2 regions of the Variovorax sp. GW458-11-26-14-LB1 genome follow, and region 2 is predicted to be linked to the other one. Evidence: riboswitches for the same ligand, from Rfam matches in the RefSeq annotation. Region 2 holds a riboswitch; the other holds the start of a gene.
The links. Region 2 has a riboswitch for S-adenosylhomocysteine ahead of metH (methionine synthase). Riboswitches for the same ligand answer to the same signal wherever they lie in the genome.

Region 1 (15,836 bases), on a different contig from region 2:
CTGCTGGCCCAGGCCGCCGCCGCGCAGCGCGGGCGACACCAGCACGCGCAGCTCGGCCACGTGGCCCGACCACGAATGCGGGTCGCGGATGACGGCGGCGCAGCCCAGCACGGCGCCGTCGCGCACGGCGAGCACGCTGTCGATGTCGCCGCGCTCGATGGCGCGGACCCAGGCGGCCATCACCTTGGGCTCAGTGATGTCGCGCGGCAGAAAGAGCAGGTCGTGCGCCGGCAGCGCCTGCGCAAAGGCCAGCACGGCGGGCGCGTCGGCGCCGGTCATCAGGCGCAGGGCGATGTCGCCGTCCGCGTGGGCGACGGTGCGCGGGTAGGTGCGGGAAGAAGATGCGGTCATGAGCGTAGGGGGATGTTTGTGTTCGTCAGGTGGAGCGCATGCCCAGCCACTCGTCGAGCTTGGGCCACAGCCGCCGCACGGCGTTGGTGCCGGCCGCCAGGCTCACGTGGCCGCCCTTGAGCACCACCTCTTCCTTGTCGGTGGAGCCGATGCCGGCGATCAGCGGCTGGCCCGCCTCGTAGGGCACGATGTGGTCGTGTTGCGCGAGCGCGTGCAGCACCGGCACGGTGATGTTCTTCAGCAGCACGGGGCGCCCGCCGAGCACCAGCTCGCCCTTGTGCAGCTTGTTGTCCCACATGAGCTCTTTCACGGTCTGGCGGAAGTACTCGCCGGCCAGCGGCAGCATCTCGGCGCCCCAGCGGTCGAACATGCGGTACGACTTGACGAACTCGTCGTTGGCCATGTTGTCCCACAGCTGCACCAGCCCGGCGCCGCGCCCGGCGGGGCGCAGCATGTCGAAGGAGGCGAACAGCATCTCGGGCGGCACGTTGCCCACGGTGTCGATGAGGCGGTCGACGTCGAAGTAGCGCCGGTCGGACCACGCGTGAAAGAGCTTCATGCGGCTGAAGTCGATCGGCGTGGTGAAGAGCGCGAGGTTCTTCATCGGACCGCCGGGGTGCAGGGCCGCGTACAGCGTGGAGAGCACGCCGCCCATGCAGTAGCCGGCGATGGTGACGTCTTCCTCGCCCGAGTCTTCCTGCACGCGGCGGATCGAGTCGGGAATGAAGTCGAGCACGTAGTCCTCGATGCGCAGGCGCTTCTCGTCGGGGCGCGGTGCGTTCCAGTCCATCACGTAGACGTCGTAGCCCTTGAGCAGCAGGTACTCGACCATGCTCTGGCCCGGCGCGAGGTCGAAGATGTAGGCGCGGTTGGTGGTGGCCATCACCATGAGCACCGGCACGCGGTAGATCTCGTCGACCATCGGGCGGTAGTGGTACAGGCTCAGCGTGCCGCGCCGGTGGATCTCGTCCTTGGGCGTGAGGCCGACGGCAGGCGCGGTCGAGGTCAGGAAGTCCAGCCCCTTGATGTTGCGCTGGATCGTGCGCTCGATCTCGCCGCGGATGTCGGGCAGCTGGAAGGTGTCGGGCGGCGCGCTCATGGGCGGCGCTTTCCGGCGGTGCGTTTCCTGGGGGCGGCGGCCTTGGCTGCCGGTGCAGGCACTGCCGCCGCCGGCGGTTGCTTGGTGCGACGCGGCCGGGGCGGTGCAGTGGCCGTATCGGCGGTCCGCGCGGCCGGCCCGGCCCCGCCTTCCAGCGCGCGGCGGATGCCCGCCAGGTGGTCGTCGATGCGGTGCAGCTGCTCGCCCAGCGCCTGCAGGTCGGCGCGCGTGGGCAGGTTCAGCAGCGTGAGGTAGCGCGCCATCAGGTCGCCCACCGCCTTCTGCGCGGTGAGCGAGGCGTTCATGCCGCCGTGCATGCCCTGGCGGAACGGGTCCGAGGCCATGGCTTCGTTGGCGAACTCGTTGGTGCTTTTTTCCCACTGGGCCGTGAGCTCGCGCCACAGGGCCATGGGATCGAGGGACGGAAACTGGCTCATGAAAAACACCTCCGTCTGGGTTCGTTGTCGTGTCTCTTTTTTTCTTCAGTGATCGTCGCGCCGCGCCGCCCGTGCAGTGTGCGCGGCGATGGCTTCGATGATCTGCGGCCACATCGCGATCGGCAGCGCATGGCCCATGCGCGGAATGCGCAGCAGCGTCGCGCCGGGAATGGCCTCGGCCACGTCGATGCCGCAGGCCACGGGCACCAGCGGGTCGACGTCGCCGTGGATCACCAGCGTAGGCACCTGCACCGCGCGCAGCGCCGGCTTGCGGTTGCCCGACGCGAACACGGCTGCCAGCTGGCGCGCCACGCCGCCTGGGTTGAGGCCGCGCAGAAATGCGAGCTGCGCACGTTCGGCGTCGCGCGCCTCGTCGAGCGGAAAGGCGTCGGGCCCGCGCAGCACGCGCCACAGCTTGGCGTGGTGCGGCAGGTAGGCCTCGAAGCTGGTCGGCGCGGGCGCGAACAGCACCGCCAGCGCCTCGGGCGTGGGCGGCGGCAGGGCCGGGTCGCCGGTGCTCGACATGATGCTGGTGAGCGAGCGCATCCGCCCCGGGTGGTGGATGGCCATCTCCTGCCCGATGGCGCCGCCCATCGACGCGCCCACGACGTGGGCGCGTGCGATGCCCAGCGCGTCGAGCAGGCCGGCGCAGTCGTCGGCCATGTCGCGCAGCGTGTAGGGCACCTGCAGCGGGCGCCCGGCCATGGCCTGCAGCATCAGCGCCTGGATGTCGGGCACGCCGGCGTGCGGCAGGTGGGTGGAGTGGCCGATGTCGCGGTTGTCGAAGCGGATCACATGGTGGCCGCCGGCCTGCGCCAGGCCGGCGCAGAACGCGTCGTCCCACGCGACCATCTGGGCGCCGAGGCCCATGACCAGCAACAGCGGCGGCGCCTCGGGGTCGCCGAAGCTGTCCCAGGCCAGTTCGATGCCGTTGGCGCGGGTGCGCCGTTCGGTGCGGGGCGCGACGGCGGTCATGCGGGCCTTTCTTTTCTTCCTGTTACTTGCGCTGCAGCAGCTTCGTGACCTCGTCCACGTTGGCCTGGATGCGCTGGCGCACCACGTCGAAGGCGTCGGCCTGCGACTTGGCGGCCAGGGTGGCCAGCTCCTTGATGTCGTCGACGGCGCGCTGGAACGACTGGCGGCCCAGCTCGTCGAGCTTGGCGAGGTTTTCCTTCGGGTCCTTGCCCGGCATCGCCTTGGCGGCGGTCTGCCATTCGGCGATGGCCGTCTTGATCATCTCGGTCTGTCGCTGCACCACGGTCTGCAGGCCCTGGTAGGACTTTTCATTGGCCTGCATCAGCGCCTGCAGGTCCTTGCGGCCGCTGTCCAGCAGCTTGCCGGCGCCGCCGGTCAGGTTCAGGTTCTGCAGGCGCTCGGCCATGCCCTTGAGGTTCTTCATCGGATCGAGCATGTCCGCGGCGGACGGCGCCGCCTGCTTCGCGCCGGCGCTGCTGGCGGTGGTTTTTTTCGCGGCGGCTTTCTTGGCAGTGGCCATGGTGCGGAATCTCCTGTGTCGGGTGATGAAAACAATCGAACGGGTGGATGCAGGCAGCGGCCGGGCGGCCGGGGCCCGCCGCCACGATACGCCGGGCCGGCGCGGCTCAGGGCGCTCCAAGCGCGGATTTGCCTGCGGAGTTTCCCGGGGTGGCCCGCGCCGCACGGCCCGGCCTGGCGGGCGCCCGCGCTTTCCGTGATGTGGGATGCCCCGGTCGATTGGCGGGCCGGGCGGCCGCGACTACAATCCGGCGCTCCGAGGAGCGTTGCAGCGCCGTCAGGCGTGAGGCTCGGACCACATCGCAACCACGCTCACCCGCTGTTCTCGCGGTGAGTCTTTCTTCCCCGTACGCAGTGGCATCTTTCAAACCAGTTTTGGAGTTCACATGAGCGCTGTACTCAAGCCCACCCCCGTCTCGACCGCCGACCAGGCGATTGCCGACCTGTCCCTTGCCGCCTGGGGCCGCAAGGAAATCAAGATCGCCGAAACCGAGATGCCCGGCCTCATGGCCATCCGTGAAGAGTTCTCGAAGGGCCAGGCCCTGAAGGGCGCACGCATCACGGGCTCGCTGCACATGACCATCCAGACGGCCGTGCTCATCGAGACGCTGCAAGCCCTGGGCGCCGAAGTGCGCTGGGCCTCGTGCAACATCTTCTCGACGCAGGATCACGCCGCCGCCGCCATCGCCGCCGCCGGCACGCCGGTGTTCGCCATCAAGGGCGAGTCGCTGAAGGACTACTGGGACTACACCCACGCCATCTTCGACTTCGGTCCCAAGGGCTCGAAGGGCGAAGGCCCGAACATGATCCTGGACGACGGCGGCGACGCCACGCTGCTCATGCACCTGGGCCAGCGCGCCGAAAAGGACCTGGGCGTGCTCGCCAACCCGACCAGCGAAGAAGAACGCATTCTGTACGCCGCCATCAAGGCCAAGCTGGCCGTGGACGACACCTGGTACACCCGCAAGTCGGCCGAGATCATCGGCGTGACCGAAGAGACGACCACCGGCGTGCACCGCCTGAACGAGATGAGCGCCAAGGGCACGCTGCTGTTCCGCGCCATCAACGTGAACGACTCGGTCACCAAGAGCAAGTTCGACAACCTGTACGGCTGCCGCGAATCGCTGGTCGACGGCATCAAGCGCGCGACCGACGTGATGATCGCCGGCAAGGTGGCCTGCGTGGCCGGCTACGGCGACGTGGGCAAGGGCTCGGCCCAGGCGCTGCGCGCACTGAGCGCCCAGGTGTGGGTGACTGAAATCGACCCCATCAACGCCCTGCAGGCCGCCATGGAAGGCTACAAGGTCGTGACCATGGAGTACGCCGCCGACAAGGCCGACATCTTCGTGACCACCACCGGCAACCGCGACGTGATCCGCCACGAGCACATGGCCGCCATGAAGGACCAGGCCATCGTCTGCAACATCGGCCACTTCGACAACGAGATCGACGTTGCGTCGATCGAGAAGTACGAGTGGGAAGAGATCAAGCCGCAGGTCGACCACATCACCTTCCCGGACGGCAAGAAGATCATCCTGCTGGCCAAGGGCCGTCTCGTGAACCTGGGCTGCGGCACGGGCCACCCGAGCTTCGTGATGTCGTCGTCGTTCGCCAACCAGACCATCGCCCAGATCGAGCTGTTCACCAAGCCCGACGCCTACCAGGCCGGCAAGGTCTACGTGCTGCCCAAGCACCTGGACGAGAAGGTCGCGCGCCTGCACCTGAAGAAGGTCGGCGCCATGCTCACCGAGCTGACCGACTCGCAAGCCGCCTACATCGGCGTGGACAAGAACGGCCCTTACAAGCCGGACACCTACCGCTATTGATCCGCGTGCGCGCCGATCAACTGTTGGTAGAGCGCGGCCTGGCCGCGTCGCGTTCGCAAGCCGTCCGGCTCATCGCCGGCGGCATGCGCTGGCGTGACGCGGGCACGGGCGACGCGTGGCGCAACGTCGCCAAGAACAAGGACGAAGTGCCCGAGTCGGCCGAGCTCGAGCTCGCCGATGCCGCCGAGGCACGCTACGTGTCGCGCGGCGGCCTCAAGCTCGAAGGCGCGCTGAAGACCAGCGGCGTGGACCCGACGGGCAAGCTCTGCCTGGACGTCGGCCAGTCGACCGGCGGCTTCACCGACTGCCTGCTGCAGCATGGCGCCGCCAAGGTGGTGGGCGTCGACGTCGGCCACGGGCAGCTGCATGCGCGCATGCGCGAGGACGAACGCGTGGTCGCCATCGAAGGCGTCAATGCGCGGGCGCTGTCGCCGGCCGATCTGCAGGTGGACGATGGCGAGGACGACGAGGTGGGTGAGGCTGTCGAAGTTGTCGAAGCCCCGCCTGAGCCGCGCTTCGACCTCATCGTCGGCGACCTGTCCTTCATCTCGCTCACGCTGGTGCTGCCGGCCGTGGTGCAGTTCCTGGCCGACGACGGCCAGTTGCTGATGCTGGTCAAGCCGCAGTTCGAGCTGCAGCCCGGCCAGGTCGGCAAGGGCGGCATCGTGCGCGACGAGGCGATGTACCCTGTGGTCGAGAAGCGCCTGCACGACGCCTGCGCGGCGCTCGAGCTGAAGGTGCTGCGCTGGTTCGACAGCCCGATCGCCGGGGGCGACGGCAACCGCGAGTTTTTCATTCACGCCGTTCGTGCTGCTGCCAAGGCGGGCGACGGTTCCTAAGGAGACGCAGGTGCGCCTTCCGCTGAGTTTCGAATTCTTCCCGACCAAGACGCCCGAAGGCGCGGTCAAGCTGCGCGCTGTGCGCCAGCAGCTGTATGCGCGCAAGCCGCAGTTCTGCTCCGTCACCTACGGCGCGGGCGGCTCCACGCACCAGGGCACCTTCGGTGCGGTGCAGGAGATCCTGGCCGAGGGCGTGGACGCTGCCAGCCACTTCTCGTGCATCGGCGCCACGCGCGCCACCGTGCGCGAGCAGCTGGCCGAGCTGAAGGCCATGGGCGTGAAGCGCCTCGTCGCGCTGCGCGGCGACCTGCCCAGCGGCTACGGCATCGGCGGCGAGTTCCAGTACGCGAGCGACCTGGTCGCCTTCATCCGCGAGGAGACCGGGCGCGACTTCCACATCGAGGTGGCCTGCTACCCCGAAGTGCATCCGCAGGCGCGCTCGCCCGAAGCCGACCTGCAAGCCTTCGCCACCAAGATGAAGGCGGGGGCCGACTCGGCCATCACGCAGTATTTCTTCAGCCCCGAGGCCTACTTCCGCTTCGTCGACGACGCGCGCAAGCTGGGGCTCGACACGCCGATCGTGCCGGGCATCATGCCCATCACGAGCTCGACGCAGCTCATGCGTTTCTCGGACGCCTGCGGCGCCGAGATTCCGCGCTGGATCCGCCTGCGGCTGCAGGGCTTCGGCGACGACACGGCCTCCATCAAGGCCTTCGGCCTGGACGTGGTGACCGACCTGTGCGCGCGCCTGCAAGAAGGCGGGGCACCCGCGATCCACTTCTACACGATGAACCAGTCGGCGGCCACGCTGGCGATCCTGGAGCGCCTGGATTGAGAGGGCTGCGCGCGGTCGCCGTCGCGGTCTCCTGCGTGCTCGCAGGGTGCACCATGCCGCCTGCCACGCAGGAGAAAGACGCGGACACCGCCGCTGCGCCGGCGGCGTCCGGCAAGCGGCTGCAGCCGCTGGGACGCGGCCTGGCCGTGCCGCCCGGCGCCGCCCCGCGCTCGGCCGTGCCGTCGGTGCGCTACGACCTCGCGGTGTCGGGCACCGGCGAGTCGCTGGACGACGGCGTGCCCGGCGATGAGCCGCGCGAGATCTTCGAGCGTGGTGGCGCGTCGTGGTACGGCATCCAGTTCCACCAGCGCAAGACCGCCAACGGCGAGCGCTTCGACATGGGCGCCATGACGGCGGCCCACAAGACGCTGCCCTTCAACACGCGCGTGTGCGTGCGCAGCCTGGTCAACGGCAGCGAGGTGCTGGTGCGCGTCAATGATCGCGGGCCCTTCACGCCGGGCCGCATCATCGACCTGAGCCGCGCCGCGGCCGACCGCATCGGTCTCACGAGCATGGGCATCAAGCAGGTGGCGCTGTCGGTCATCGACCGCGAGGGCATGCGCTGTGGCGGCCAGGCCGTGGCGGCGGAAGATCTGCAGCCCGCGCTGTTGCCGGAGGCGCCGACCTCGCGCGTGCGCGCGCCGGCACCCGCGCGCAAGCGGGTGATCGTGCCGCCGCGCAAGCGCCGCTGAGCGGCCGGCCTCAGCCGCCGCTCTCGAGCGAGTAGGCGGCGTTGCGGTCCTGGGCCAGGCGCTCGGCCAGCTGGGGCAGCGCCTCGGCCAGTTGCGCCTTCAGCGTGTAGGGCGGGTTGATCAAAAACATGCCGCTCGCCGGCAGGCCCGGGCGCTGCGTTTCGCCCGAGGCGGCGTCCTTCGTGATCTTGCTCGACTTGACCGTCAGCGTGGCGTGCAGCCACGGCTTGCCGGCCTTGGTCGCCATCGTCTTCAGGCGGCGTGGCAGGTCGTGCGCCTCGGGGCGCGGAATGATCGGATACCAGACGGCATACGTGCCCGTGGCGAAGCGCTTGAGCGCCTCGGCCGCGAAGTCGAGCACGCGGCCGTAGTCGGTCTTCATTTCGTAGCTCGGGTCCATCAGCACCAGCGCGCGGCGCGAGGGCGGCGGCAGGAACTTGGTGGCACTGCCGAAGCCGTCGTCGCGCAGCACGGCGATGCGGCGGCCGGCCTCGAGCTGGGCGATGTTGGCGTCCAGCGTGCGGGCGTCGGTCGGGTGCAGCTCGAACAGCTTGAGCTTGTCGTGGTCGCGCAGCAGGTGCTGCACGATGAACGGCGAGCCGGGGTAGACGCGGGCGCCGCCCTTGGGGTTGAAGTCGTGGATCACGCTCAGGTAGCGGGCGATGGCTTCGGCGACCGGCTTGTCTTCGGCGGGGGCTGCGGGCTTCTTGCCCGTCGACTTGGCGGCCGGGGCGGGCGTGTCGGGGGCTTTGTCCGGCGCGGCGAAGAAGCGCAGCACGCCGTCGGCCGCTTCGCCGCTGGTGCCGGCGTAGTCGCCGTCGAGCCGGTACAGGCCGGCGCCGGCGTGGGTGTCGACGACGGTCAGCGCGGCGTCTTTTTCAAGCAGGTGATCGAGGGTGGCAATCAGGACCGTGTGCTTGAGCACGTCGGCGTGGTTGCCGGCATGGAACGCGTGGCGGTAACTGAACATGGAATGAGGCCTGAAAAAGTGGAAAGGGGAGCGCTAGACTCGCGCGGCGCTACATTGATTTACAAAACACAACGAGGGGCAGCAATGCGAGGAGCCGGATGGCGATTTTGGGGCCTGTGCGTCGGCGCGGGTGTTTTGTCTATTTTGACGGGCTGCGCCTCCGTGACCCACGGCACCACGCAGAACGTGAAGGTCGAGACCCTGTCGCCCGAGGGCAAGGTGGTCGACGGCGCCCGCTGCCGGGTCTCCAACGACCGCAATGATGCGGTAGTGCGCTCCGGCCTGACCCTGCCGGTGCGGCGCTCGGGCGAGAACCTGAACATCGAATGCACCCAGTCCGGCCTGCCGCCGGCCCGCGGCCAGGCGATTTCGCGCGTCAACGTGGGACTGGTCGGCAACGTGATGATCGGCGGCCTGGTCGGCGTGGCGATCGACACCGGCACCGGGGCGGGCTTCAACTACCCGAGCTGGATCCAGCTGATCTTCGGCGAGGTGCGCAGCTTCGACCGCAGCGCGCAGACCGGCGATGAAGCGACCGTCGGCATGAAGATCGGCACGACCGAGATCGCGGCTGCGCCGGCGCCGAAGACGGCCGTGGCAGCGCCTGTGCCTGCGCCCGCGCCGGCCGTGGTCGCGCCACCGCCGCCTCCCGTGGCGGTTGCGCCGCCCGCTCCGGCGCGCCCCGCGCCCGCAGCACCGTCCGCCGCGCCCGACGCCCGCGTCTCGATGGACGATCTGCGCGGCCTGCTGCCCGCCAAGCCGTGAAGCCGATGTGGAAGAACGCCGCGCCGTGGCTGTGCGCCGCGGGCGCCCTGCTGGCCGCTGGCCCGGCCGCCGCGCTGGAGCCCGACGCCCTGTTCGCCAAGCTGACCGGCAGCGTCTGGGCCGTGCGCACCTTCGACGCGCAGGAGCGTCCGCTGCGCGCCGGCAGCGCCGTGGTGATCGCACCCGGCCGGCTCGTCACCAACTGCCACGTGCTCGCCAAGGCCAGCAATTTCGTGGTCAAGCGCGACAACGTCACCTACGGCGCCACGCTCGAATACCCGGACCCGGGGCGCGACCTGTGCCAGATCAAGGTCGCCAACTTCACGGCGCCGCCGGTGGCGCTGGCGCCTGCTGGCACCGCGCGGGTGGGGCAGCGCGTGTACGCCATCGGCAACCCGCGCGGGTTGGAAAACACGCTCAGCGAAGGCCTGTTGTCGGGCCTGCGCGGCGGCGACGGGGAGGCGCGGCTGCTGCAGACCACGGCGGCGATCGCGCCCGGGTCGAGCGGCGGCGGGCTGTTCGACAGCGACGGCCGCCTGCTGGGCATCACCACCTTCGCCGCCCGCGACGGCGGCAACCTGAATTTCGCCATGCCGGCCGAGTTCCTGGCGGAACTGCCAGCCCGCGCCCAGGCGCAGCTGGCGGCTCGGGCGCGTGAGCCCGAAGGCGGCGCCCGCCGCAGCGCCGGCGTGGCGCTGGCGGAGCCGCTGCGCGCCGGCGACGCGCTCGAGTACGTGCGCACCGACCGGCTCACCGGCAACCGCACGCCGGTGATCTACCGCGTGGACCGGGTCCAGGGAGACGAGGTGTCGTTCAACGCCGGCAGCCGGGTCGAGAAGGCCAATGGGCAGGTGGTGACCCTCACCTCGTCGGTTGGCGGCCTGTTCGACAGCGCATCGCCGCCGGGCGGCTGGGCGCCGAAGGACGACGTCCAGCCGGGCATGCGCTGGCACCTGGACTACGTGACGACCACCGACGACCGGCTGCGGCATGAGCTCAATGCCTCGGTGGGCGCTGAACACACGGTGCGCGTGGACGGTGTGGAGCTCAATGTGGTTCGTATCGCCTATGACGGCTGGATCTACGTCTCCTATGGCACCGGCGCTTCACCCGTGGGCACGCCGTTCAAGGCAACCGTCTTGTATAGCCCCGACCTGAGGCGGATCGTCAACTTCGAGGCCATGTACCGACGCGGTTATGCCGCCGTGACCAACGAGAGCCTGGAACTCGTCCGCATCCAGCGCTGAGGCCCCCGGAAGCCCGGAAATTGGCCGTTTGGCCATTTCTTCATATAATCGCGGGCTTCGCAGCGTTTTTGTAGCCCCGCGGCGAAGGCATGCCAGCCGCCCTTTCATTGGGCGGAAGGCGTGAAAACCCACCTAAGAGATTCCCATCAGAGGAACGCCGACCGTGGAAAAGGGCTCGCCAAACCCTCTTTCAAGAGAAAAACTCATGACCAAAACGTTCAGCGCCAAGCCCGCTGACGTGACGCACGAGTGGTTTGTGATTGACGCGACCGACAAGGTCCTCGGACGAGTAGCCAGCGAAGTTGCTCTCCGTTTGCGCGGCAAACACAAGGCCATTTACACGCCTCACGTCGATACCGGTGACTACATCGTCATCATCAACGCCGCGCAACTGCGCGTCACCGGCGCCAAGTCGATCGACAAGGTGTACTACCGTCACTCGGGCTACCCGGGCGGTATCACGGCGACGAACTTCCGCGACATGCAGAACAAGCACCCGGGCCGCGCCCTGGAAAAGGCTGTCAAGGGCATGCTGCCCAAGGGCCCGCTTGGTTACGCGATGATCAAGAAACTCAAGGTGTACGGTGGTGCAGAGCACCCGCATACCGCCCAACAGCCCAAAGTGCTGGAACTGTAAGGAGCCTTGAGAATGATTGGTGAATGGAACAATGGCACCGGCCGTCGCAAATCCAGCGTCGCCCGCGTGTTTCTGAAAAAAGGCACCGGCAAGATCACGGTCAACGGCAAGGACATCCAAGCGTTCTTCGGCCGTGAAACCTCGATCATGATCGCCAAGCAGCCCCTGGCGCTGACCAACAACCTCGAAGCTTTCGACGTGATGGTCAACGTGAACGGCGGCGGCGAATCGGGTCAAGCCGGCGCCACGCGCCACGGCATCACCCGTGCCCTGATCGACTACGACGCTTCGCTGAAGCCCGTCCTGAGCCAAGCCGGCTTCGTGACGCGCGACGCACGTGAAGTCGAGCGTAAGAAGGTCGGTCTGCACTCCGCCCGTCGCCGCAAGCAGTTCAGCAAGCGCTGATCCCCTGCTCGTTGCGAGACAAGAAGCCGCCCTCGGGCGGCTTTTTCGTGGCCGCGTCCCCCGGGTGCCCCTGGTGGATGCGGCGCCCGACCCCACTTGCGATGGGTGCTCGCCGCATACGGCCTGCCGAAATTGCGGCATTGCAGTAGCATCCATCCCATTGGCCGCCCAAGCGGCCCCCCAAGGAGTTTCACCCCATGAGCGCTGTTGCCGAAAACATCCAGACCCAGATGCCCGAGCCGATCGTCTTCACCGACAGCGCGGCCGCCAAGGTCGCCGACCTGATCGCCGAAGAGGGCAATCCCGACCTGAAGCTGCGCGTGTTCGTGCAGGGCGGCGGGTGCTCGGGCTTCCAGTACGGTTTCACCTTCGACGAGATCACCAACGAAGACGACACCACCATGACCAAGAACGGTGTGTCGCTGCTGATCGATGCCATGAGCTACCAGTACCTGCTCGGCGCCGAGATCGACTACAAGGAAGACCTGCAGGGCGCCCAGTTCGTCATCAAGAACCCGAACGCCACCAGCACCTGCGGCTGCGGTTCCAGCTTCTCGGCCTGATGCCTGGATGCTGCTGACCAGCCCCCTCGAAAAAGCCGCCTCCGGGCGGCTTTTTGCTGCCTGTCGTTTGTCCGAGTCCGCGCCTTCCCGATGAGCCCCGACACCGCCGTCCCCGTCGATCCCGTCGATCCCGCCCGCAAGAGCCTGCTGTGGCTCGTGGCCGTGGGCTTTTTCATGCAGACGCTGGACGCCACCATCATCAACACGGCGCTGCCCGCGATGGCCGCCAGCCTGGGCGAGAGCCCGCTGCGCATGCAGTCGGTGGTGGTGGCCTACGCGCTCACGATGGCGATGCTGATCCCGGCCTCGGGCTGGATCGCCGACCGCTTCGGCACGCGGCGCGTCTTCTTCTGCGCCATCGTGCTGTTCGCGGCCGGCTCGGTGCTGTGCGCGCTCTCGCAGGGGCTGGGGCAGCTCGTGGCGGCGCGGGTGGTGCAGGGCCTGGGCGGGGCGCTGCTGCTGCCCGTGGGGCGCCTGGCGCTGCTGCGCACGGTGCCCCGCGGCGAGTTCCTGCAGGCGATGAGCTTCGTGGCCATTCCGGGGCTCATCGGGCCGCTGCTGGGGCCCACGCTGGGCGGCTGGCTGGTGCAGTACGCCTCCTGGCACTGGATCTTCCTGATCAACGTGCCGGTGGGGCTGGCGGGCTGCATCGCCACGCTGCGCTACATGCCGGACCTGCGCGGCGCGCTCCAGAAGCGCTTCGACGGCGTGGGCTACGCGCTGCTGGCCTTCGGCATGGTGGCGATCTCGCTGGCGGTCGACGGCGTGTCGGGGCTCGGGCTGCGCCAGGGCGGCGTGATGGCGGTGCTGATCTTCGGCTTCGCCGCCGTGGTCGCCTACTGGCTGCGCGCGGCACGCACGCCGGAGCCGCTGTTCTCGCCCGCGCTGTTCGGCATCCCGACGCTGAGCATCGGCCTGCTGGGCAACCTGTTCTCGCGCCTGGGCAGCAGCTGCATGCCGTTCCTGGTGCCACTGCTGCTGCAGGTGTCGATGGGCTATTCGCCGGTGCGCGCGGGGCTGATGATGCTGCCGGTCGCGCTGGCCGGCATGGCCATGAAGCGCTTTGCCACGCCGCTGATCACGCGCCACGGCTACCGCCGCGTGCTGGTGGCCAACACGGTGCTGGTCGGTTGCACCATGGCCAGCTTCGGCCTCACGGCGCCGGGGCAGCCGGTGGCGCTGCACCTGCTGCAGCTGCTGGTGTTCGGCGCGGTCAACTCGCTGCAGTTCACGGCCATGAACACCATCACCCTGAAGGACCTCGACGGCGGCATGGCCAGCAGCGGCAACAGCCTGCTGTCGATGGTGCAGATGCTCGCGATGAGCCTGGGCGTGGCCGCAGCCGGCGCCGTGCTGGCGGGCTACAACGGCGTGTTCGGCACGGCAACGCCGATGCAGACGCTCGATGCGTTCCAGGCCACGTTCGCGACGATGGGGCTCATCACGGTGGCTTCGGCGCTGATCTTCTGGCATCTGCCGGCAGAAGTGCGGGCGGCGCAGCCTGCGCAGCCGGAAGTCTCCGGCCAGGGCTGACGCAAGTCAGGCCGGGTAGATCGCGCCGAGCACCCGCGCCCCGCGCGCGCCGGTCACGCTCGCGAGGTTGCCGGGCTCGCGCCGGACGGTGCGCCGGGCCAGCCACGCGAAGGCGGCCGCCTCGACCTGCTGGGGCGGCAGGCCGTGTTCCGACGACGCCTGCACCTGCACGCCGGGCAGCAGGGCGCGCAGGCGGCCCATGAGGTGGTCGTTGAGCGCGCCGCCGCCGCAGACGATCAGCAAGGCGCTCTCTTTTTGATAGCTTCTCAGGGCTGCCGCGCAGGTGCTGGCGGTCAGCTCGGCCAGCGTGGCCTGCACGTCGACAGGCGCCCAGGTGGCCGCGCCCAGGTGGCCGGTCAGCCAGTCCGGATGGAATAAATCGCGCCCTGTGCTCTTCGGCGGCGCCTTGGCGAAATACGGTTCGGCCTGCAGCCGGGCCAGCAGTTCGGGCAGCACGCGCCCGCTGGCTGCCCACTGGCCGCCCTGGTCGAAGGGTTGGCCGAGGTGGCGCTGGCACCAGTGGTCCATCAGCGCGTTGGCGGGGCCGCAATCGAAGCCCAGCAGGGGCGCGGCGCCCGCCGGCGCGTTTGTGGCGGGCAGCAGGCTCAGGTTGGAGATGCCGCCGAGGTTCAGCACGGCGACGGGCGCGTCGGGCCGGGCGAACAGGGCTTGGTGGAAGGCCGGTACCAGCGGGGCGCCCTGTCCGCCGGCCGCGAGGTCGCGGCTGCGGAAGTCGGCGACCACGTCGATGCCGCTCAGCTCGGCCAGCAGCGAGGGGTTGTTGACCTGCAGCGTGTAGCCCGTGCCGTCGAATTCGAGCGGCCGGTGGCGCACGGTCTGGCCGTGGGCGCCGATGGCGGTGACGTTTGTCGGGGCGGTGTCGGTATCGGCCAGCAGCTGCGCGACCACGTCGGCATACACCTGCGCCAAGCCGTTGCCGGCCAGGGCCGCGCGGTGCAGTTCGTTGTCGCCGGGGGTGTTGAGCGCCAGCAGCTCGGCGCGCAGCGGGGCGGGAAAATCGGCGCTGGCGTGGCCGATCACCGCGAGGTGGCCGTCGTCGGAGAAATCGGCGATGACGCCGTCGACCCCGTCGAGCGAGGTGCCCGACATCAGGCCGATGAAGCGTTGCTGCGGCTGCTGCGGTGCGGCGGCCATGCCTGGGGGAGCGAGGCTCAGTCGGCGCTGGCCTGGATCACCGAGAAGGCGGCGGCCAGCTCGGTGCGGGCGCCCACGGCGATGCGTTCGAAGGCCGGACGCAGGGCGGCGGTGATCGGTGCGCCGCCTTCCTGCGCGATCGTGGTCGGGTCCTGGTAGGCCCCGCCGACGCGGTATTCGAAGTGCAGGTGCGGGCCGGTGGCCCAGCCGGTCGAGCCGACGGCGCCGATGGTCTGGCCCTGGCTCACGCTCTCGCCGGCCTTCACGTTGATGCGGCTCAGGTGGGCGTAGGCCGTCTGCTGGTTGTTGCGGTGGTTGATGATGACGATGTTGCCGTAGCCGCTTTGCGTGCCGGCGAAATCGACCGTGCCGTCACCGACCGTGCGCACCGCGGTGCCCGTGGGCGCCGCGTAGTCGATGCCGTTGTGCTGGCGCCAGCTGTTCAAAATCGGGTGCATGCGCATCGCGAAACCGCTGGACACGCGCGAGAACTCGACCGGCGACGCCAGGTAGGCCTTGCGCAGGCTGTCGCCGTTCGGGCGGTAGTAGCTGCCCTTCTGGCCCGCGCCCGGGGGCTGGAACCAGACGGCCTGGTGGACCTTGCCGTTGTTCTCGAACTCGGCCGAGAGCACGCGGCCGCTGCGCAGCGCCTGGCCGTCGGCTTCGAAGGTCTCGTAGACCACGGCGAAGCGGTCGCCCTTGCGCAGCGAACGCACGTCGACGTCGCCCGCGAAGATGTCGGCCAGCTGGCTCGCCACGGCGTCGGGAATGCGCGAGTCGTCGGTGGCGGCGAACAGCGAGCTGCGGATGGTGCCGCTGGCCAGGCGCGTGCCCGGCGTCAGCATGTCGCGCTCGGTGCGGGCGACAAAACCGGTGGGCGTGCGCTCGACGACGAAACGCTTGAAGCCGCCGTCGGCGTCGGGAATCCAGCGGGCGCTGAGTTTCTGCAGCTGGTTTTCCTGCGTGGCTTCGGCCGTCACGGTGCGGC
Region 2 (15,836 bases):
GGGCTCGAGGAAGGCGGGCTGCGCCTTGTAGCTGTTGATTTCGCCGATCTTGATCACGCCCTGCGCATGCGCGGGGACGAGGGCAGTGGCCAGCGTGACGACGGAAGCGGCGCAGAAGGCAAGGCGCAATGGATTCATCGGGAAGCTCCTAGAAGTTCGAACAGAAAACACGATGCGGGTGACGATGCAATGACAGGTCAGCGAAGACCGTCTTCGCCCTTGATCTCGCTGGCCTGCAGGCCGCCGACGCGCGGCAGCGGGCGGCCGCTGTCGGTGACGGCCACGGCCACGACGATCTCGTTGGCGCGGGGCGCATCAGCCACGCGGGCCTCGACGGCGTCGAAGTGGCTGCGCACGAAGGCGGCGTCCTTGTGGCCCAGCGGCACGTCGATGGCGGTGCCCAGCGTGCCCTGCTTCTTGGCCGAGGGCACGAGTGCGGCGCCCTTCTCGACCGCCACGCGCAGCGGCGCGCCCAGCTTGGGATGCAGGATGGCGGCGGCATGCTCCAGCTCGCCGCGCTCGCCGACGATGGCGGCCTTGCCGTAGCTCTGCGCCTGGCCGGGCTCGATGCCCAGCGCCTTCACGGCCTTCTGGCCCAGCAGCGCGCCGAGCTCTTCACCGATGGCGATGAGCTCGTCGAGGTTCTCGCTGTAGCGGCCGGCGTAGGGGTTCTCGATGACGGCGATGGCGACGGCGCGGCGCGTGGGCGGCGTCACGTCCTGGCCCATTTCCTTGCGGGTTTCATCGACTTGGATGACGAGCTTGCGGATGTTGGCGGTCATGTCTGTGTGTTCCTTGTCTTGTCTCTTGTCTTGTGCGGTCAGCGCAGGCCGTCCCACTTGCTGATGTCCTTGGCGAGCAGGCCGCCGACGCGCGCATGCACGCGGTAGCCGGTGCTCATCGCGAGGATGAAGACGATCTCGTCGGCCATCGGCGCGCCGGGCACGCGCACCTCGATGGCGTCGAACTGGCCGCGCACGTAGCTGGCGTTGATGTTGGTGAGCGGCACGTCGAGCGCGGCGCCGGGCGGACCGACCTTCTTGGTCGAGGGCACGATCGACAGCGCGTTGCCGGGCTGGCCGGTTTTCTCTTCGGCCTTGCCCGCGGTGTAGGCGGCGCGGCTGCCCTTCCAGCCGAGCAGCTCGCGCATCGCGTAGCCGCCGGGCACGTGCCACAGCGCGCCGTGCTCCAGCTCACCGTCGGCGCCGACGATGGCGCCCTTGCCGTAGGTGGCGATCTGCTCCAGCGGCACGTCCATGGCGGCGTGCAGCTGGTGCGCCATGTCGACGCCCACGGGGTCGAGCAGCGCCATCATCGGCAGGATGTCGGGCTCGTAGCGGCCCGCGAAAGGATTGGTCAGCACCGCGCCGATGGCACCGCGCACCAGCGGGGTTTCGGCACGCGGTCCGAACTCGTGGTGGATGTACTCGACATGGGTGAAGACGCGACGGATTTCGATCATGAAAAAGAACCTTGCTTTTCGTTAAGCAAATACTGAACCAACTGCTTCGGGCAGCGCGATGTCCAGCGACTTCGAGCATAAGGGTTCCACCCGCCGCCACTGCCCCTGGCAAACGAGCAGAACGGCCCACACGAGCCCCCTTTTCTGCAGCGCGCGGGCGCACGCCGCGCCCGCATCGAGTGCATGGTGCACCTGCGCGGGCGCCAGCGGCGGCACGTCGACGGTGACGAGGGTGTCGCCGAGGTCGCTGTCGTCCTTGCATTCGCTGGCGGGCAGGCGCTGGATGGCGGCGTCGGCCACGTCGACGGCGTTGGCGATCACGGTGGCGGCGGCGTCGGCCTGCGCCGCGGTGGCGGCCAACACCGTCACGCTGTCGGCGATGCCCAGCGAGAAACTGCGCCCGCGCCAGCCGCTGGTGGCGACGCCGCGCACCGGCTGGTCGGCGTGCAGCGCGAACTGGCCGTCGGTGGTCAGCATGCCGCTGTCGCGCCAGTCGAAGCGCGCGAGGTCGGCAAACAAGCCCGCGCGCGCCGTGTGGCCGGGCGCGAGGTGCAGCGCGATGTCGCCGCCGTTGTTGATCCAGGCGCGCTCGATGCCGGGCCGGTCGTAGAAGGCGATGAGTTCCTGCGCCACGCTGCCGGCCACGGCCGCCATCGGCGTGAGGAACAACGGCGAAAACGCATCGCAGGCGTCCCACATGCGCCGCGCCACCACGCCACGCGGGCGCTGGCGTGCGGCCACGGGCAGGCGCAGCTGCGGCAGCTCGCGCACGAGTTCGTCGAGCACATGGCCGAAGCGTGCCCAGGCCGCGTCGTGTGCGGCCGCGACGGCGTACGGGTCGCCGTGTGCTTCGGCCACGATGTCGATCGGGCCGTGGTTGAAATGCCAGCGGCCCGCGTCGAGCGCCGTGCGTTGGGCGGACATGGTTTCAGCCCAGCATGGGGGCGTGGCCGAGCGGCCACGGGTTGGCATCGTCGATGACGAGCCATTGGCGCGCCAGCGGTGCGCCGTCTTCCTGCCACGCACCGCGTGCGAGCGCCTGCTCGAGCGGGAAGATGTGTTCGACGTGCCCGCCGAGCGCTTCGTAGTCGGCGCGCCGCATGCTGAACTCGATGGGCGCGACGATGGCCGGCGTGGGCACGGTGCCGAAGCTGTTGTCGGGCATGCGCATGACGTCGGCCATCACGGTGATGCCGCCGCCGGGCCACACATAGGCCGGCGCGCCGCCGCAGGTGACGTTGACCAGCGCGCGCTTGATGGCGCGCGTGAGCAGCACCGGGTTCTCGGTGACGCCCGCGCGCAGGCTGCCGCCGGCGCCGCCGAGGAACAGCACGGTGCACAGCGAGGGCTCGCAGTTCTCGCCGATGCGATCGACGATGCGGCGCACCTCGGGCGGCATGGGCTGCTCGATGGGCTTGAGCGCCTCGTCGAGCACGTACCACTGCGCGTGCTCGCCGGTGGTGGAGGTCATGAGCAGGCGCAGGCCGGGGCGGGCCACGCCCTCTTCCCAGCCTTCGATGATCGCCAGCGGGTCGGCGATGTCGGTGCCGCCCCAGCCGTTGCCCGGGTTCGCGACCTGGAAGTAGCGCCCGGGTGTCGACTTGCGCCCCAGCATCTGGATGCCCGAGGGCGTCATGTCGAGGCAGCGGCCGGCCTGGTGCTCGGTGAGCACGCCGGTGATGTGGTCGTCGACCACCACCACCTCGTCGGCCACGCCGGCGAACTGGCGCGCGAAGATGCCCACGGCCGCCGAGCCGCAGCCCACGCGCATGCGCTGCTCTTCCACGCCGTTGACGATGGGCGCCTTGCCGGCCTGGATGACGAGGCTGGCGCCGCCGTCGATGGTGCATTCCACCGCCTGCTTGTTGCCCAGGAGCTGCATCAGCTCGGCCGTCATGCGACCCTCTTTCTTGCTGCCGCCCGTGAGGTGGTGCACGCCGCCCAGCGACAGCATCTGCGAGCCGTACTCGGCCGTGGTGACATGGCCCACGACCTCGCCCTTGTAGCGCACGTTGGCCTGCTCGGCGCCCAGGAAGCGGTCGGTGTCGATCTTCACCTTGAAGCTGCAGTAGCTGAAGATGCCTTCGGTGACGACGGTGACCATGTCGACGCCCTGGGCTTTGGAAGCCACGATGAAGGGCGCGGGCTTGTAGTCGGGGTAGGTGGTGGACGAGCCCACGCCGGTGACGAAGACCTCGTCGGCATGCAGCAGGTCGCCGTTCCAGTCGGGCGTGGCATCGGCCTCGACCGCCTCGGCGCCGGGCCGGTCGAAGGGCACGAGCGCCGGCTGTTCGCTGGCGAGCGTGCGGCGCAGCAGCACCACCGGATCGACGCGCACCAGCACGCCCTGGCGGTTGGCGTAGCGGTCGCAGGCGCCGGTGCGGCCGTCGGAGATCTGGCACAGCACCGGGCAAGCGTTGCACTCGACCTTGGCGGTGCTCATCTTCTCGTTGCGCGGCGGCGCCTTGCCGAAGGCGGCGCCCCCGGCCTGCGCGACCAGGGGCATGTCGATGCCGGGCAGTCCGTCTGTCTTGGTGTGTTCAGTCATCGGGGCGATCTCGTGGTGTGGTGCTGTCGGAGCGGGTCTTCAGGCCCCGGAGGTTTGCAACAAACGTGCCGTGCAGGTGCTTGTGCGGCGGCTTTCGTTTGTGTAGCATCCCCTACACTTTCATGTTGCGTTCACTACATCAAAGGTCAATGTAGCAAACAGGCCCGATGCTTGCAATGGTGTTTTCTCGCGGTGTTCATCGGGGTTTTTCCGACCAACGACAATGGAGGGTTGCTAGCCGGCCGATGGCGGACGCCCCAAAGGCGTGCATTTCGGCTCAGCCACCCTTTTCTGTCTTCAACCAACACTTGAGTTCTGTATGAGTGCATTCAGCGAAGAACGCGTCCTGAGCGTCCACCACTGGACCGACCGCCTGTTCACCTTCACCACCACGCGCGACCCGGCGCTGCGCTTCTCGAACGGTCATTTCACGATGATCGGCCTGAAGGTCAACAACAAGCCCCTGCTGCGCGCCTACAGCATCGTGAGCCCGAACTACGAGGAGCACCTGGAGTTCCTGAGCATCAAGGTGGAGGACGGCCCGCTCACCTCGAAGCTGCAGCACATCCAGGTGGGCGACACCGTGATCGTGGGCCGCAAGCCCACCGGCACGCTGCTCATCGACTACACGCTGCCGGCCAAGCGCCTGTACCTGTTCGGCACGGGCACCGGCCTGGCGCCGTTCATGAGCATCATCCGCGACCCCGACACGTACGAGAAGTTCGAGCAGGTCATCCTGGTGCACGGCGTGCGCCAGGTCGACGAGCTGGCCTACCACGACCTCGTGACCGACCACCTGCCCAAGCACGAGATCCTGGGCGAGATGATCGCCAAGCAGCTGCTGTACTACCCCACGGTCACGCGCGAGGAGTTCCGCAACCAGGGCCGCGTCACCGACCTGATCGAGAGCAACAAGCTCACCGACGACCTGGGCCTGCCCCCGCTGAACGTCGAGGAAGACCGCGTGATGCTGTGCGGCAGCCCCGGCCTGCTGGTCGACCTGAAGCACATCCTGGAAAAGCGCGGCTTCAAGGAAGGCAACACCTCGACGCCGGGCGACTTCGTGGTCGAACGCGCCTTCGCCGAGAAGTAAGACCCGATACAGAGGCGCTGCGCGCACGATGGCCGACTCCCGCTCCGTCAGCAAGCCCAAGCCCCAGCGCCGCACCGGCGTGCGCGAGGCCGCGGCCCAGGCCACGCGCGACAGCATCCTCAAGGCGGCGACCAAGGTGTTCGCCAAGTACGGCTACGACGGCGGCAGCGTGGAGAAGATCTCCAAGGCCGCCAAGTCGTACGACCGGATGATCTACTACTACTTCGGCAGCAAAGAGGGCCTGTTCATCGCGGTGCTCGAAGGCATCTACCAGCGCATGGACGATGCCGAAGCCGCCATTGCGCTCGACGCCTCGCGGCCCGTGGAAGCGCTCACCGAAGTCATCCGCTTCGTGCTCGGCTACTACCGCAAGAACCCCGAGTTCGTCACCCTGCTGAACACCGAGAACCTGCACAAGGGCCGGCACATCTCGAAGTCGCTGCGGGCGCGCGAGTACTCGTCGCGGGCGGTGGCCATCATTTCGGAAATCCTTGCCAGCGGCGCGGCCCAGGGCCTGTTCCGCACCGACCTCGTGGCGCGCGACATCTACCTGCTGATCGCGTCCACCGGCTATTTCTACACATCGAACCGGCACACGCTCACGGCCTTCCTCGGCGAGCCGCTGGAGTCGCCGGAAGCCGTCGCGCACTGGGAAGATTTCGTCATCGAGACCCTGCTGCGCACCGTGCGCGCGGACGAGGTATCGGACAACCGCACCCCTTCCCCACCCCACGACGAGGACACAACGAAATGGCAGAAATCGCAGCCGGCACAAAGTCGGGCAAGGTCGTCATAAAGAACATCGGGCTGCTGCTCTCGGGCGACATCGACAAGCCCATCCTCGACGCCGACACCCTGGTGGTGAACGACGGCCTGATCGTGGCGGTCGGCAAGGAGAAAGACTGCGACCTCGAAGGCGCCGTCACCGTCATCGACGCGCGCAAGACCTGCGTCGCACCCGGCCTCATCGACAGCCACGTGCACCCGGTGTTCGGCGACTGGACGCCGCGCCAGGGCCAGATCGGCTGGATCGACTCCACCATGCACGGCGGCGTGACCACCATGATCTCGGCCGGCGAGGTGCACCTGCCCGGCCGCCCGAAGGACATCGTCGGCCTGAAGGCGTTGGCCATCACCGCGCAGCGCGCCTTCGACAACTTCCGCCCCGGCGGCGTGAAGGTGCTGGCCGGCGCGCCCGTCATCGAGAAGGGCATGGTCGAGAGCGACTTCAAGGAACTCGCCGAAGCGGGCGTGGGCCTCTTGGGCGAAGTGGGCCTGGGCTCGGTGAAGGCCGGCTACGAGGCCAAGGAAATGGTGGCCTGGGCGCGCAAATACGGCATCCAGAGCACGATCCACACGGGCGGCCCGTCGATCCCGGGCTCGGGCCTGATCGACAAGGACGTGGTGCTCGAGGCCGACGCCGACATCATCGGCCACATCAACGGCGGCCACACCTCGCTGCCCGAGGCGCACGTGTGCGAGCTGTGCGAGAAGAGCTCGCGCGCCATCGAGATCGTGCACAACGGCAACGAGAAGGTCGCCATCGCGGCGGCGAAGGCCGCGCTCGAACTCAAGTGCCCGCACCGCGTGATCCTCGGCACCGACGGGCCCGCCGGCTCGGGCGTGCAGCCGCTGGGCATCCTGCGCATGGTGGCGATGCTGTCGTCGATCGCGAACATCCCGGCCGAGCTGGTGTTCTGCTTCGCCACCGGCAACACGGCGAAGATCCGCAAGCTCAACTGCGGCCTGATCGAGGTGGGCCGCGCGGCCGACTTCGTGTTCATGGACCGCGCCCAGCATTCGCCCGCGCCGGGCCTGCTCGAAAGCGTGCAGCTGGGCGACATCCCGGGCGTGGGCATGGTGATGATCGACGGCCTCGTGCGCTGCGGCCGCAGCCGCAACACGCCGCCGGCCACCGAGATCCCGGTGGTGGTGTCGGGCGGGCACTGAGCGCGCTTGAACGCGCCCGGTGGCGGCCTCAGCCGCCGCTGCGGTGCGAGCGGAAGACCAGGTAGCGCGCCGAGAGAAAGTTGGCGCCCAGGCCCGCGATGCTGCCCAGCGCCACGCCGAGCGCGGCGGCCCAGCGGCCTTCCACCCAGTGCAGCGTGAGCACGTAGGTGCCGTAGTTCAGCACGGCGCCGGCCAGCATGGTCGTGAGGTAGCCCAAGTATTCGCGCCAGACCGAACGCCCCGTGGCGGCGCCGGCCGCGCTCGCCGCGAAGGTGTAGCGGCGGTTGTAGAGCCAGGTGGTGGTGGCGGCGGCCAGGAAGGACACGACGCGCGCGCCGTACCACCCCAAGAGCGGCGCCAGCAGGTAGAGCACCGTCACGTCCACCACGAAGCCGATCACGCCGGCCACGGCGAACGAGAGGAACTCGCGCCCGATCTTCATCGCGCCGCCGTCAGTGCGCGCGCAGGCTCTTGCGCAAGCTCTCGCGCACGCAGGGTTGCGCCAGGTAGCGCAGCCGCTTGGCCTCCTGCCGGCCGAGCGTGACGGTGTGCATCACCACGCCGCAGACGAAGGACAGCAGCGCCGCCAGCATCGCGCCGGTGGCGAGCACCGCCGTGGGCAGCCGCGGCACCAGGCCGGTGTGGGCGTAGGTCATGAACAGCGGCAGGGCCAGCGCGAGCGCTGCGATCGCGAGCACGGCGGCGACGATCGAGAAGAACTGCAGCGGCCGCTCGCTCACGAACAGCTTGCCGATGGTCTTCAGGATGCGCCAGCCGTCGCGGTAGGTCGAGAGCTTGCTGTGCGAGCCTTCGGGGCGCGTGCTGTAGGCGGTGGCTTCCTCGGCGTAAGGCATGCGCAGCTCGAGCGCGTGCACGGTCAGCTCGGTCTCGATCTCGAAGCCCTGCGACAGGGCCGGGAACGACTTGGCATAGCGGCGCGAGAACACGCGGTAGCCCGAGAGCATGTCGGTGAGGCCGCCGCCGAAGAGCTGCGCCACGGTGCCCGTGAGCAGCCAGTTGCCGAAGCGGTGGCCGGCGCGGTAGGTGAGCGCGTCCTGGCCGTCGTCCACGCGGCTGCCGACCACCATGTCGAGGTTGCCCTCGACCAGCCGCGCGATGAGGCGCGGCGCGGCGGTGGTGTCGTAGGTGGCGTCGCCGTCGACCATCACGTAGATGTCGGCCTCGACGTCGGCGAACATGCGCCGCACCACGTTGCCCTTGCCGCGCGCGGCCACGTGCGTGACGATCGCGCCGGCCGCGCGGGCCACGGCGGCCGTGTCGTCGGTGGAGTTGTTGTCGAAGACGTGGATCTCGGCGCCGGGCAGGGCCGCGCGGAAGCCCTCGATCACCTGGGTGATGGCCAGGGCCTCGTTGAAGCAGGGAATGACGGCGGCAATGCGCGGCATGGCGGACACGGGGGCGGGTCGGTGGTCGGTCGTCATGGGGCGGTCGTCGGAAGGAGTCGGTAGGCGCGGCTGCCGTCTTGGTCGTGCAGCAGGCCATAGTACTGGTCGAAGCCGGGCCGCACGCTGAGCACTTTCACCATCTCGGGCGACATGACGACGGTGGTGAAGCCCTCGGCTGCCAGCTTGCGCGCCGTGTCGCCGGGCGACATCAGCAGGTAGTCGCGGTAGCGCCAGCGCCCCAGCGTGTCGCCCCAGATCGGGTTGGGGCCGTAGTAGATCGCCTCGTTCAGCGCGATCTGGTAGACGCGGCCGGTCACGTTGCGGCGCACGTAGTCCATCACGCCGTAGCCCGGCACGTGCTTGCGCAGGAAGGCCTCGCGCGCCTCGGCCGTGAGCGAGATCATCGACACCTTGGTGGCCGTCTGGCCCACCGACACGGCGGCCAGCACGGCCAGCAGCAGCACCACGACCCAGTCGCCGACGCCGGCGCCGCTGCGCGGGCCGTCGGCTGCGACCGCAGCGGGCGCTGCGCGCAGGCGGCGCACGCCCGCCGCGATCCAGCCGAACAGCACCTGCCAGCCCACGGCCGCCGTCATCGCGAGCAGCGGGAACGAGGCCATGAGGTAGCGCGGGTAGCGCGAGGTCACGACCCACACGGCCACCGAGTACAGGCAGAACCAGCCCGCCGCGCGCACGGCGGCGGAGCGCTTCCACCACACGCTGAAGGGCGCGAGGAACACCGACCAGATCAGCGCGTTGGGCATCTCGGCGTGGTCGCGCACGTCGGCCACCTGCTGCACGTAGTCGGCCGGCACCCATTCGGTGAAGCCGAACACGCGCGCGCCGATCGGGTTGAAGGGGTCGCCCGTCATGATGGCGTTGCGCGCGTACCAGTAGATGCACGGAATCAGGAAGCACAGCAGCGCCGGCGCCCAGGCTTGCAACAGGCGGCGCTCGTGGCGCACCACGAACAGCGCCACCAGCGGCAGGAAGATCAGCGCCTGGTACTTGGAGCCCGCCGCCACGCCGAGGCAGAACGCCGCCAGGCAGAGCCAGCGCGTGCCGTCGCGCAGCGGCTCGGATTCGCGCCACCACCACAGCGCCACGAAGGCCGACAGCACGAACAGCGCCACGCCCATGTCGATCAGCGCGTTGGCGTAGTCGCCCATGCCCAGCCAGATGGCCGCGCCGATGCAGGCGGTGAGCCGGTTGGCATGCAGGATGCCCAGGCGGAAGATCATCAGCACCGACAGTGCGCCCGCCAGGGCGTTGAGGAAGTGCGGCAGCACGTCGTCGCCCACCTGCAGCGCGGCGGCGTACAGCAAGTTGTAGTTGTAGGGGAACCAGGGGTAGCGCAGCCAGTCGTGGATGCCCAGCGTGCCCTGCTGCGCCACGAGGCGCGCATACGGCAGGTGGTACATCAGCTCGTCGAAGGCGGCCGGCGGCGCGAGCGGCGCCACCAGCGCGGGCAGCGCGACCAGCGCCAGCGCGATGGCGGCGATGCGTTCGAAGCGGGTCCACGGCGCAGTGGGGGGCGCGGCCGCGCGCAATGCGCGGATGTCGGCGCGCCAGCCGCGCCACTGCCACGCGGCGGCCAGGACGCCCGCGCCGACCAGGCCCAGCGTCGCCTCGCGGCGGAAGAGCCCGAAGATGGCCAGCGCCTGAAAGGCACAGATGTAAAGGCCGACACCGAGCGCGGCCGACATGGCCGCTTCGAGCCAGGCGTCGCGGCGCGAGGGCGGGCGCAGGCGCGCGAGCACCGCGCGGCCGGCACCCCAGCAGGCAATCACGAAGATCGCGAACTCGGCGTAGTGCGCGGCGGCAAAGATCAGCTTCTGAATATCAACTCCCGTGGCCGGTCACTCCGGTCGCGCCGACCGGCCGGCAGGTTCAAAGGTTCGGCGCCAGCAGGCGCTCGAGCTCCGCTTCGCTCGTGCGGCGCCGCGCGGCCTGGTCCTGCAACTGGTCGTGCCCGATCTTGCCGACGTTGAAGTACGTCGCATCGGGGTGCCCGAGGTAGAAGCCGCTCACGCTGGCGGCGGGCATCATAGCGAGGCTCTCCGTCAGGGTCATGCCAATGTCCGCGCAGTTCAGAAGGTCGAACATCGGGCCCTTCACGCTGTGGTCGGGGCAGGCCGGGTAGCCGGGCGCGGGGCGGATGCCGCGGTACTTCTCGGCAATCATGTCGTCGTTGCTCAGGCCTTCGTGGGGCGCGTAGCCCCACAGGTCGGTGCGCACGCGGTGGTGCATGGCTTCGGCAAAAGCCTCGGCCAGCCGGTCGGCCAGGGCCTTGAGCATGATGGCGGAGTAGTCGTCGAGGTCGTCGATGAAGAACTTCTCTTTCTTCTCGACGCCCAGGCCGGCGGTGACGGCGAACACGCCGACGTAGTCCTTCACGCCGCTGTCCTTGGGCGCGACGAAGTCGGCCAGGCAGCGGCTGGGGCGCATCACGCCGTCGATCATCTGCTTCTCGGTCTGCTGGCGCATGCCGTACCAGGTGAGCGCGACTTCGCTGCGCGTCTCGTCGGTATAGAGCTCGATGTCGTCGTCGTTCACGGTGTTGGCGGGCCAGAAGCCGACCACGCCGCTGGCGCTGAGCCAGCGCCCTTCGATGAGGCGCTTGAGCATGCGCTGGCCGTCGGCGTACACGCGCACGGCCTCGGTGCCGACGATCTCGTCCTTCAGGATGGCGGGGAACGGGCCGGCCAGGTCCCAGGTCTGGAAGAACGGACCCCAGTCGATGTACTTTGCCAGCTCGGTGAGGTCGAAGTTCTTGAACACGCGCCGGCCGATGAACTTGGGCACGGTGGGCACGAAGTTCGCGAAGTCGACCGGCGTCTTGTTGGCGCGCGCCTTGGCCAGCGGCCACATCGGCACCTGCTTCTTGTTGGCGTGCTGCGTGCGCACCTTCTCGTAGTCGGCGTTGATCTCGTCGATGTACGCGGTGGCCTGGTCCGAGAGCAGGCTCTGCGCCACGCTCACGCTGCGCGAGGCGTCGGGCACGTAGACCACGGGGCCTTCGTAGTGCGGCGCGATCTTCACGGCCGTGTGCACGCGGCTGGTGGTGGCACCGCCGATGAGCAGCGGGATCTTCTTGATGCGGAAGTGGTCGTCCTTCTGCATCTCGCCGGCCACGTACTGCATCTCTTCGAGGCTGGGCGTGATGAGGCCCGACAGGCCGACGATGTCCGCGCCCTCGACCTTCGCCTTCGCCAGGATCTCGTGGCACGGGACCATCACGCCCATGTTCACCACTTCGAAGTTGTTGCACTGGAGCACGACGGTGACGATGTTCTTGCCGATGTCGTGCACGTCGCCCTTCACGGTGGCGATGATGATCTTGCCCTTGGTGCGCACGTCGCGGCCCGCGGCCTCGTCCTGGCGCTTTTCTTCCTCGATGTACGGAATGAGGTGGGCCACGGCCGACTTCATCACGCGCGCCGACTTCACCACCTGCGGCAGGAACATCTTGCCCTGGCCGAACAGGTCGCCCACGATGTTCATGCCGTCCATCAGCGGGCCTTCGATCACGTGCAGCGGACGCCCGCCCTTGGCGAGGATCTGCTGGTAGGCCTCTTCGGTGTCCTCGACGATGAAGTCGGTGATGCCGTGCACCATCGCGTGCGACAGGCGCTGGTTGACGTGCACCGGGTGCTCGGGCGTGCCGCGCCATTCGAGCTTCTTGCTGTCGTCCTTGGCGCCGCTCTTGGCGGTCTCGGCCACTTCGACGAGGCGCTCGCCCGCGTCGGGGCGGCGGTTGAGCACCACGTCTTCCACGCGCTCGCGCAGCGTGGGTTCGAGGTCGTCGTACACGCCGACCATGCCGGCGTTGACGATGCCCATGTCCATGCCCGCCTGGATCGCGTGGTACAGGAACACGGTGTGGATGGCCTCGCGCACCGGGTCGTTGCCGCGGAAGCTGAAGCTCACGTTGCTCACGCCGCCCGACACCTTGGCGCCGGGCAGGTTCTGTTTGATCCAGCGCACGGCGTTGATGAAGTCGACCGCGTAGTTGTCGTGCTCCTCGATGCCGGTGGCGATGGCGAAGATGTTCGGGTCGAAGATGATGTCTTCGGGCGGAAAGCCCACCTCGTCGACCAGCACGCGGTAGGCGCGCTCGCAGATCTCGATCTTGCGTGCGTAGGTGTCGGCCTGGCCCTTCTCGTCGAAGGCCATGACCACGGCGGCGGCGCCGTAGCGCTTGACCAGCTTGGCCTCGTGCTTGAACTTGTCGACGCCCTCCTTCATGGAGATCGAGTTGACGATGCCCTTGCCCTGGATGCAGCGCAGGCCGGCCTCGATGACCTCCCACTTGGAGCTGTCGACCATCACCGGCACGCGCGCGATGTCGGGCTCGCTGGCGATGAGGTTCAGGAAGCGCACCATGGCAGCCTTGCTGTCGAGCATGGCCTCGTCCATGTTGATGTCGATCACCTGCGCACCGTTCTCCACCTGCTGGCGCGCGACGGCCAGGGCGTCCTCGAACTGGCCGTTGAGGATCATGCGCGCGAAGGCCTTGGAGCCGGTGACGTTGGTGCGCTCGCCGATGTTGACGAACAGCGTGCCCTCGCCGATGGCGACCGGCTCGAGGCCGGACAGCTTCATGGGAGGGGGAGCGACGGGAGCGAAAACGGATGCGGGAATCTGGGACATGGCCTCACCTGCGGAAGAGTCGGACAGGCGAGCGTCGTTGTCGCCCCAAGCCTGACGATTCGCCTCTGTGGCGAACCGCTGCAACGCTCCTTGGGAAGTCGCGCATTTTAGGTCGATTCGATTGCGCCCTGGGAAAACCCCAGTTTTCATTCCTGCACGTGTCAACAGAATGCGCCCACCGTTTCTGAACGAACGTTCGTGTTTTTAACCAAACGTTAGGGAGTTCGCCGATGGCCAGGAAGTGGAATGTCCGGTTGCAGCATGCAGCCACCCCGATGCGCGCCGTGGCCCTGAGCTGCGGCCTCCTGGCCGCCGCGGCCCTCGCGGTTCACGCGCCACCAGCGCGTGCCGCGGCCGGCGACAGCGCCACCCGCGTCGAGGCCCGCGTCACCTCCGACACGGCGAAGACCAAGTACCCGATCGTGCTGGTCCACGGCCTGCTGGGCTTCGACAACCTGCTGGGCGTCGACTACTTCTACGACATCCCCGGCAGGCTGGCCGCGGCGGGCGCCAAGGTGTACGTGGCGCAGGTGTCGGGCACCAACACCTCCGAGATCCGCGGCGAGCAGCTGCTGCAGGAGCTCAAGACCATCCGCGCGCTGGAGCAGAACCCCACGCTCAAGTTCAACCTCATCGGCCATTCGCAGGGCTCGCCCACGGTGCGCTACGTGGCGGCGGTGGCGCCCGACATGGTGGCCTCGGTCACCTCGGTGGGCGGCGCCAACGGCGGCTCGAAGGTGGCCGACCTGCTCGCCAAGCTGCCCGAAGGCGGCATCGGCCAGACCCTGGTGGTGAAGGCCGTCGACCTGCTGACGGGGCTGATCGGTTTTCTCTCGGGCAAGGACCCGAGCCAGCTGCCCGAGGTGCCGCTGAACGCGCTGGCCTCGCTGACCACGGCGGGCGGCGCGGCCTTCGACGCCAAGTTCCCGCAGGGGCGCCCCGCGCCGGGCTCGTCGTGCGACGTGAAGAGCGGCGCGGCCGTGGCCAACGGCGTGCGCTACTACTCGTGGTCGGGCGTGTCGACCAGCTTCAACCTGTTCGACCCGAGCGACACGGCGCTGTCGACGCTGGGCAGCCTGTTCTTCTTCGGCGAGGCCAACGACGGCCTGCTCGCGGTCTGCACCACGCGCCTGGGCACCCACCTGGGCGACTACCGCCAGAACCACCTGGACGAGGTGAACCAGGCCTTCGGCAACACCTACGGCAGCCAGTTCCCGTACTACGAGAAGAAGCCGCCGGAACTGTTCAGGGAACAGGCCGCGCGACTCAAGAGCGCGGGGCTCTGAGGACGCTGCGCATGCGCGGTGTGGCCTTGACCATCGGCGCCGTCGCGCTGGTGGCCGTGGGGACCGGCTGGCTGGCGATCGGCCCCGGGGCGGTCGATGCGCCGCAGGCCGCCGCGCCCCGCGCCACGGCGGCGGTCGCGGTGCCCACCGTGCCTCGTCCGGCGCAGTCCACCGCAGCGGCCCCCGACGCCCTGCTCACCAGCGACCTCATCACCCTCTTCGACCAGGTGCTCGCCGAAGCGCAGGCCGACAGCAAGGCCACGCTGATGGCCCGCGCGCCCGCCCTGCTCGCCCAGCGCCTGCGCGAGGACTGGCGCGTGCGCGCGCTGGCCCTGCTGGAGCGCTACGTCGACATGCAGGAAGCCCTGCGCACCTTGCAACCACCCGCGCCGGGCGACCCGGCCTTTCTGCGGCGCAGCCTGGAGGCGCGCGAGGCGGTGCGCCGGCAGTTCTTCGCGCCCGAGGAAATCGAAGGCCTGTTCGGCGACCAGATCCGGCAGGACCGGTTCATGGCCGAGAAGATGGAGTTGCTGTCCAACCCCGACCTCACGCCCGAGCAGCGCGCCGCGGCGCTGGCCCAAAGCGAGCAGGCCTGGCTGTCGCCCGCGCAGCGCGAGGTGCGCAAGGAGGCGGTGGCGCATCTGGACGTGATGCGCCAGACCGAGGCCCTGCAGGCGCGCGGCGCCAGCCCCCAGGAGCGCTTTGCCGCGCGCAGCGAGGCCTACGGCTACGAGGTGGCACGCGGCCTGGCCACGCTCGACCAGGAAACCCAGGAATGGAACGCCCGGCTCGACCGCTACGCCAGCGCGCCCGAGGCCGAGCGGGCCCAGCTGCGCGAGACGCTCTTCAACGAGAACGAGCGCCTGCGCCTGAGCGGTGCCCTGGCGATGCGCTCGGCCGCCGCGCCCAAGCCGGCGCGATAAATCCGCTAAGTAAGCGCAGGCTTACGCAGGCTGCGCTTCGCCCATGGCCGAGGCCGGCAGGCCGAACACGCGGTCGAAGGCCCAGTTGAAGACGAAGGTGTAGACCAGGAAGAACACCACCAGGCCCAGGTCCATCACCAGCGCCTGCCAGAGCGACACGCCCAGGCCCCAGGCCAGCATCGGCACCAGGAAGGCGATCAGGCCGCCCTCGAAGCCGATGGCGTGGGCGATGCGGCGCTTCAGGCTGCGCCCGCGCACCGCCTGGCGCGACTCCCAGCGCTCGAACAGGGCGTTGAAGGTCAGGTTCCAGATCACCGCGATGACCGAGGCGCCCACGGCCAGCAGGCCCGAGTGGCCGAGCCCCGCATCCGACATCAGGGCCAGGCCGGCGCTGGCCGCCACGATGGCGATGCCCTCGTAGAGGGAGATGTAAACGATCCGACGCTGAAGGCCCTGCATGACTGTTTCTCTGTGTGTTTGACTGCGATGGAGGGACTTTATTTGCTTTTAGTTGA

Region 1: linked by a shared signal. The riboswitch ahead of ahcY (adenosylhomocysteinase) and the one ahead of metH (methionine synthase) in region 2 are both predicted to bind S-adenosylhomocysteine.

Annotation. Positions count from the first base shown of each region.
Region 1 is NZ_JBWKYW010000002.1:222,237-238,072, reverse strand. It holds gene AC07YS_RS02490 (GNAT family N-acetyltransferase) at 1-351, opposite strand, end outside; gene AC07YS_RS02485 (alpha/beta fold hydrolase) at 377-1,450, opposite strand; gene AC07YS_RS02480 (hypothetical protein) at 1,447-1,887, opposite strand; gene AC07YS_RS02475 (alpha/beta fold hydrolase) at 1,933-2,862, opposite strand; gene phaP (TIGR01841 family phasin) at 2,885-3,382, opposite strand; S-adenosyl-L-homocysteine riboswitch at 3,634-3,702, shown strand; gene ahcY (adenosylhomocysteinase) at 3,768-5,207, shown strand; gene AC07YS_RS02460 (TlyA family RNA methyltransferase) at 5,213-6,046, shown strand; gene metF (methylenetetrahydrofolate reductase [NAD(P)H]) at 6,057-6,881, shown strand; gene AC07YS_RS02450 (septal ring lytic transglycosylase RlpA family protein) at 6,935-7,573, shown strand; gene AC07YS_RS02445 (23S rRNA (adenine(2030)-N(6))-methyltransferase RlmJ) at 7,584-8,543, opposite strand; gene AC07YS_RS02440 (hypothetical protein) at 8,706-9,308, shown strand; gene AC07YS_RS02435 (S1C family serine protease) at 9,314-10,555, shown strand; gene rplM (50S ribosomal protein L13) at 10,761-11,192, shown strand; gene rpsI (30S ribosomal protein S9) at 11,205-11,597, shown strand; gene erpA (iron-sulfur cluster insertion protein ErpA) at 11,795-12,160, shown strand; gene mdtD (multidrug transporter subunit MdtD) at 12,251-13,693, shown strand; gene AC07YS_RS02410 (anhydro-N-acetylmuramic acid kinase) at 13,700-14,848, opposite strand; gene AC07YS_RS02405 (M23 family metallopeptidase) at 14,866-15,836, opposite strand, start outside.
Region 2 is NZ_JBWKYW010000013.1:112,367-128,202, forward strand. It holds gene AC07YS_RS11620 (ABC transporter substrate-binding protein) at 1-138, opposite strand, end outside; gene AC07YS_RS11625 (amino acid synthesis family protein) at 198-782, opposite strand; gene AC07YS_RS11630 (amino acid synthesis family protein) at 821-1,462, opposite strand; gene AC07YS_RS11635 (UPF0280 family protein) at 1,484-2,386, opposite strand; gene AC07YS_RS11640 (6-hydroxynicotinate reductase) at 2,391-4,010, opposite strand; gene AC07YS_RS11645 (ferredoxin--NADP reductase) at 4,330-5,103, shown strand; gene AC07YS_RS11650 (TetR/AcrR family transcriptional regulator) at 5,132-5,899, shown strand; gene AC07YS_RS11655 (amidohydrolase family protein) at 5,854-7,053, shown strand; gene AC07YS_RS11660 (GtrA family protein) at 7,082-7,495, opposite strand; gene AC07YS_RS11665 (glycosyltransferase family 2 protein) at 7,506-8,495, opposite strand; gene AC07YS_RS11670 (ArnT family glycosyltransferase) at 8,492-10,249, opposite strand; gene metH (methionine synthase) at 10,350-13,112, opposite strand; S-adenosyl-L-homocysteine riboswitch at 13,135-13,210, opposite strand; gene AC07YS_RS11680 (esterase/lipase family protein) at 13,388-14,398, shown strand; gene AC07YS_RS11685 (lipase secretion chaperone) at 14,410-15,321, shown strand; gene AC07YS_RS11690 (PACE efflux transporter) at 15,343-15,780, opposite strand.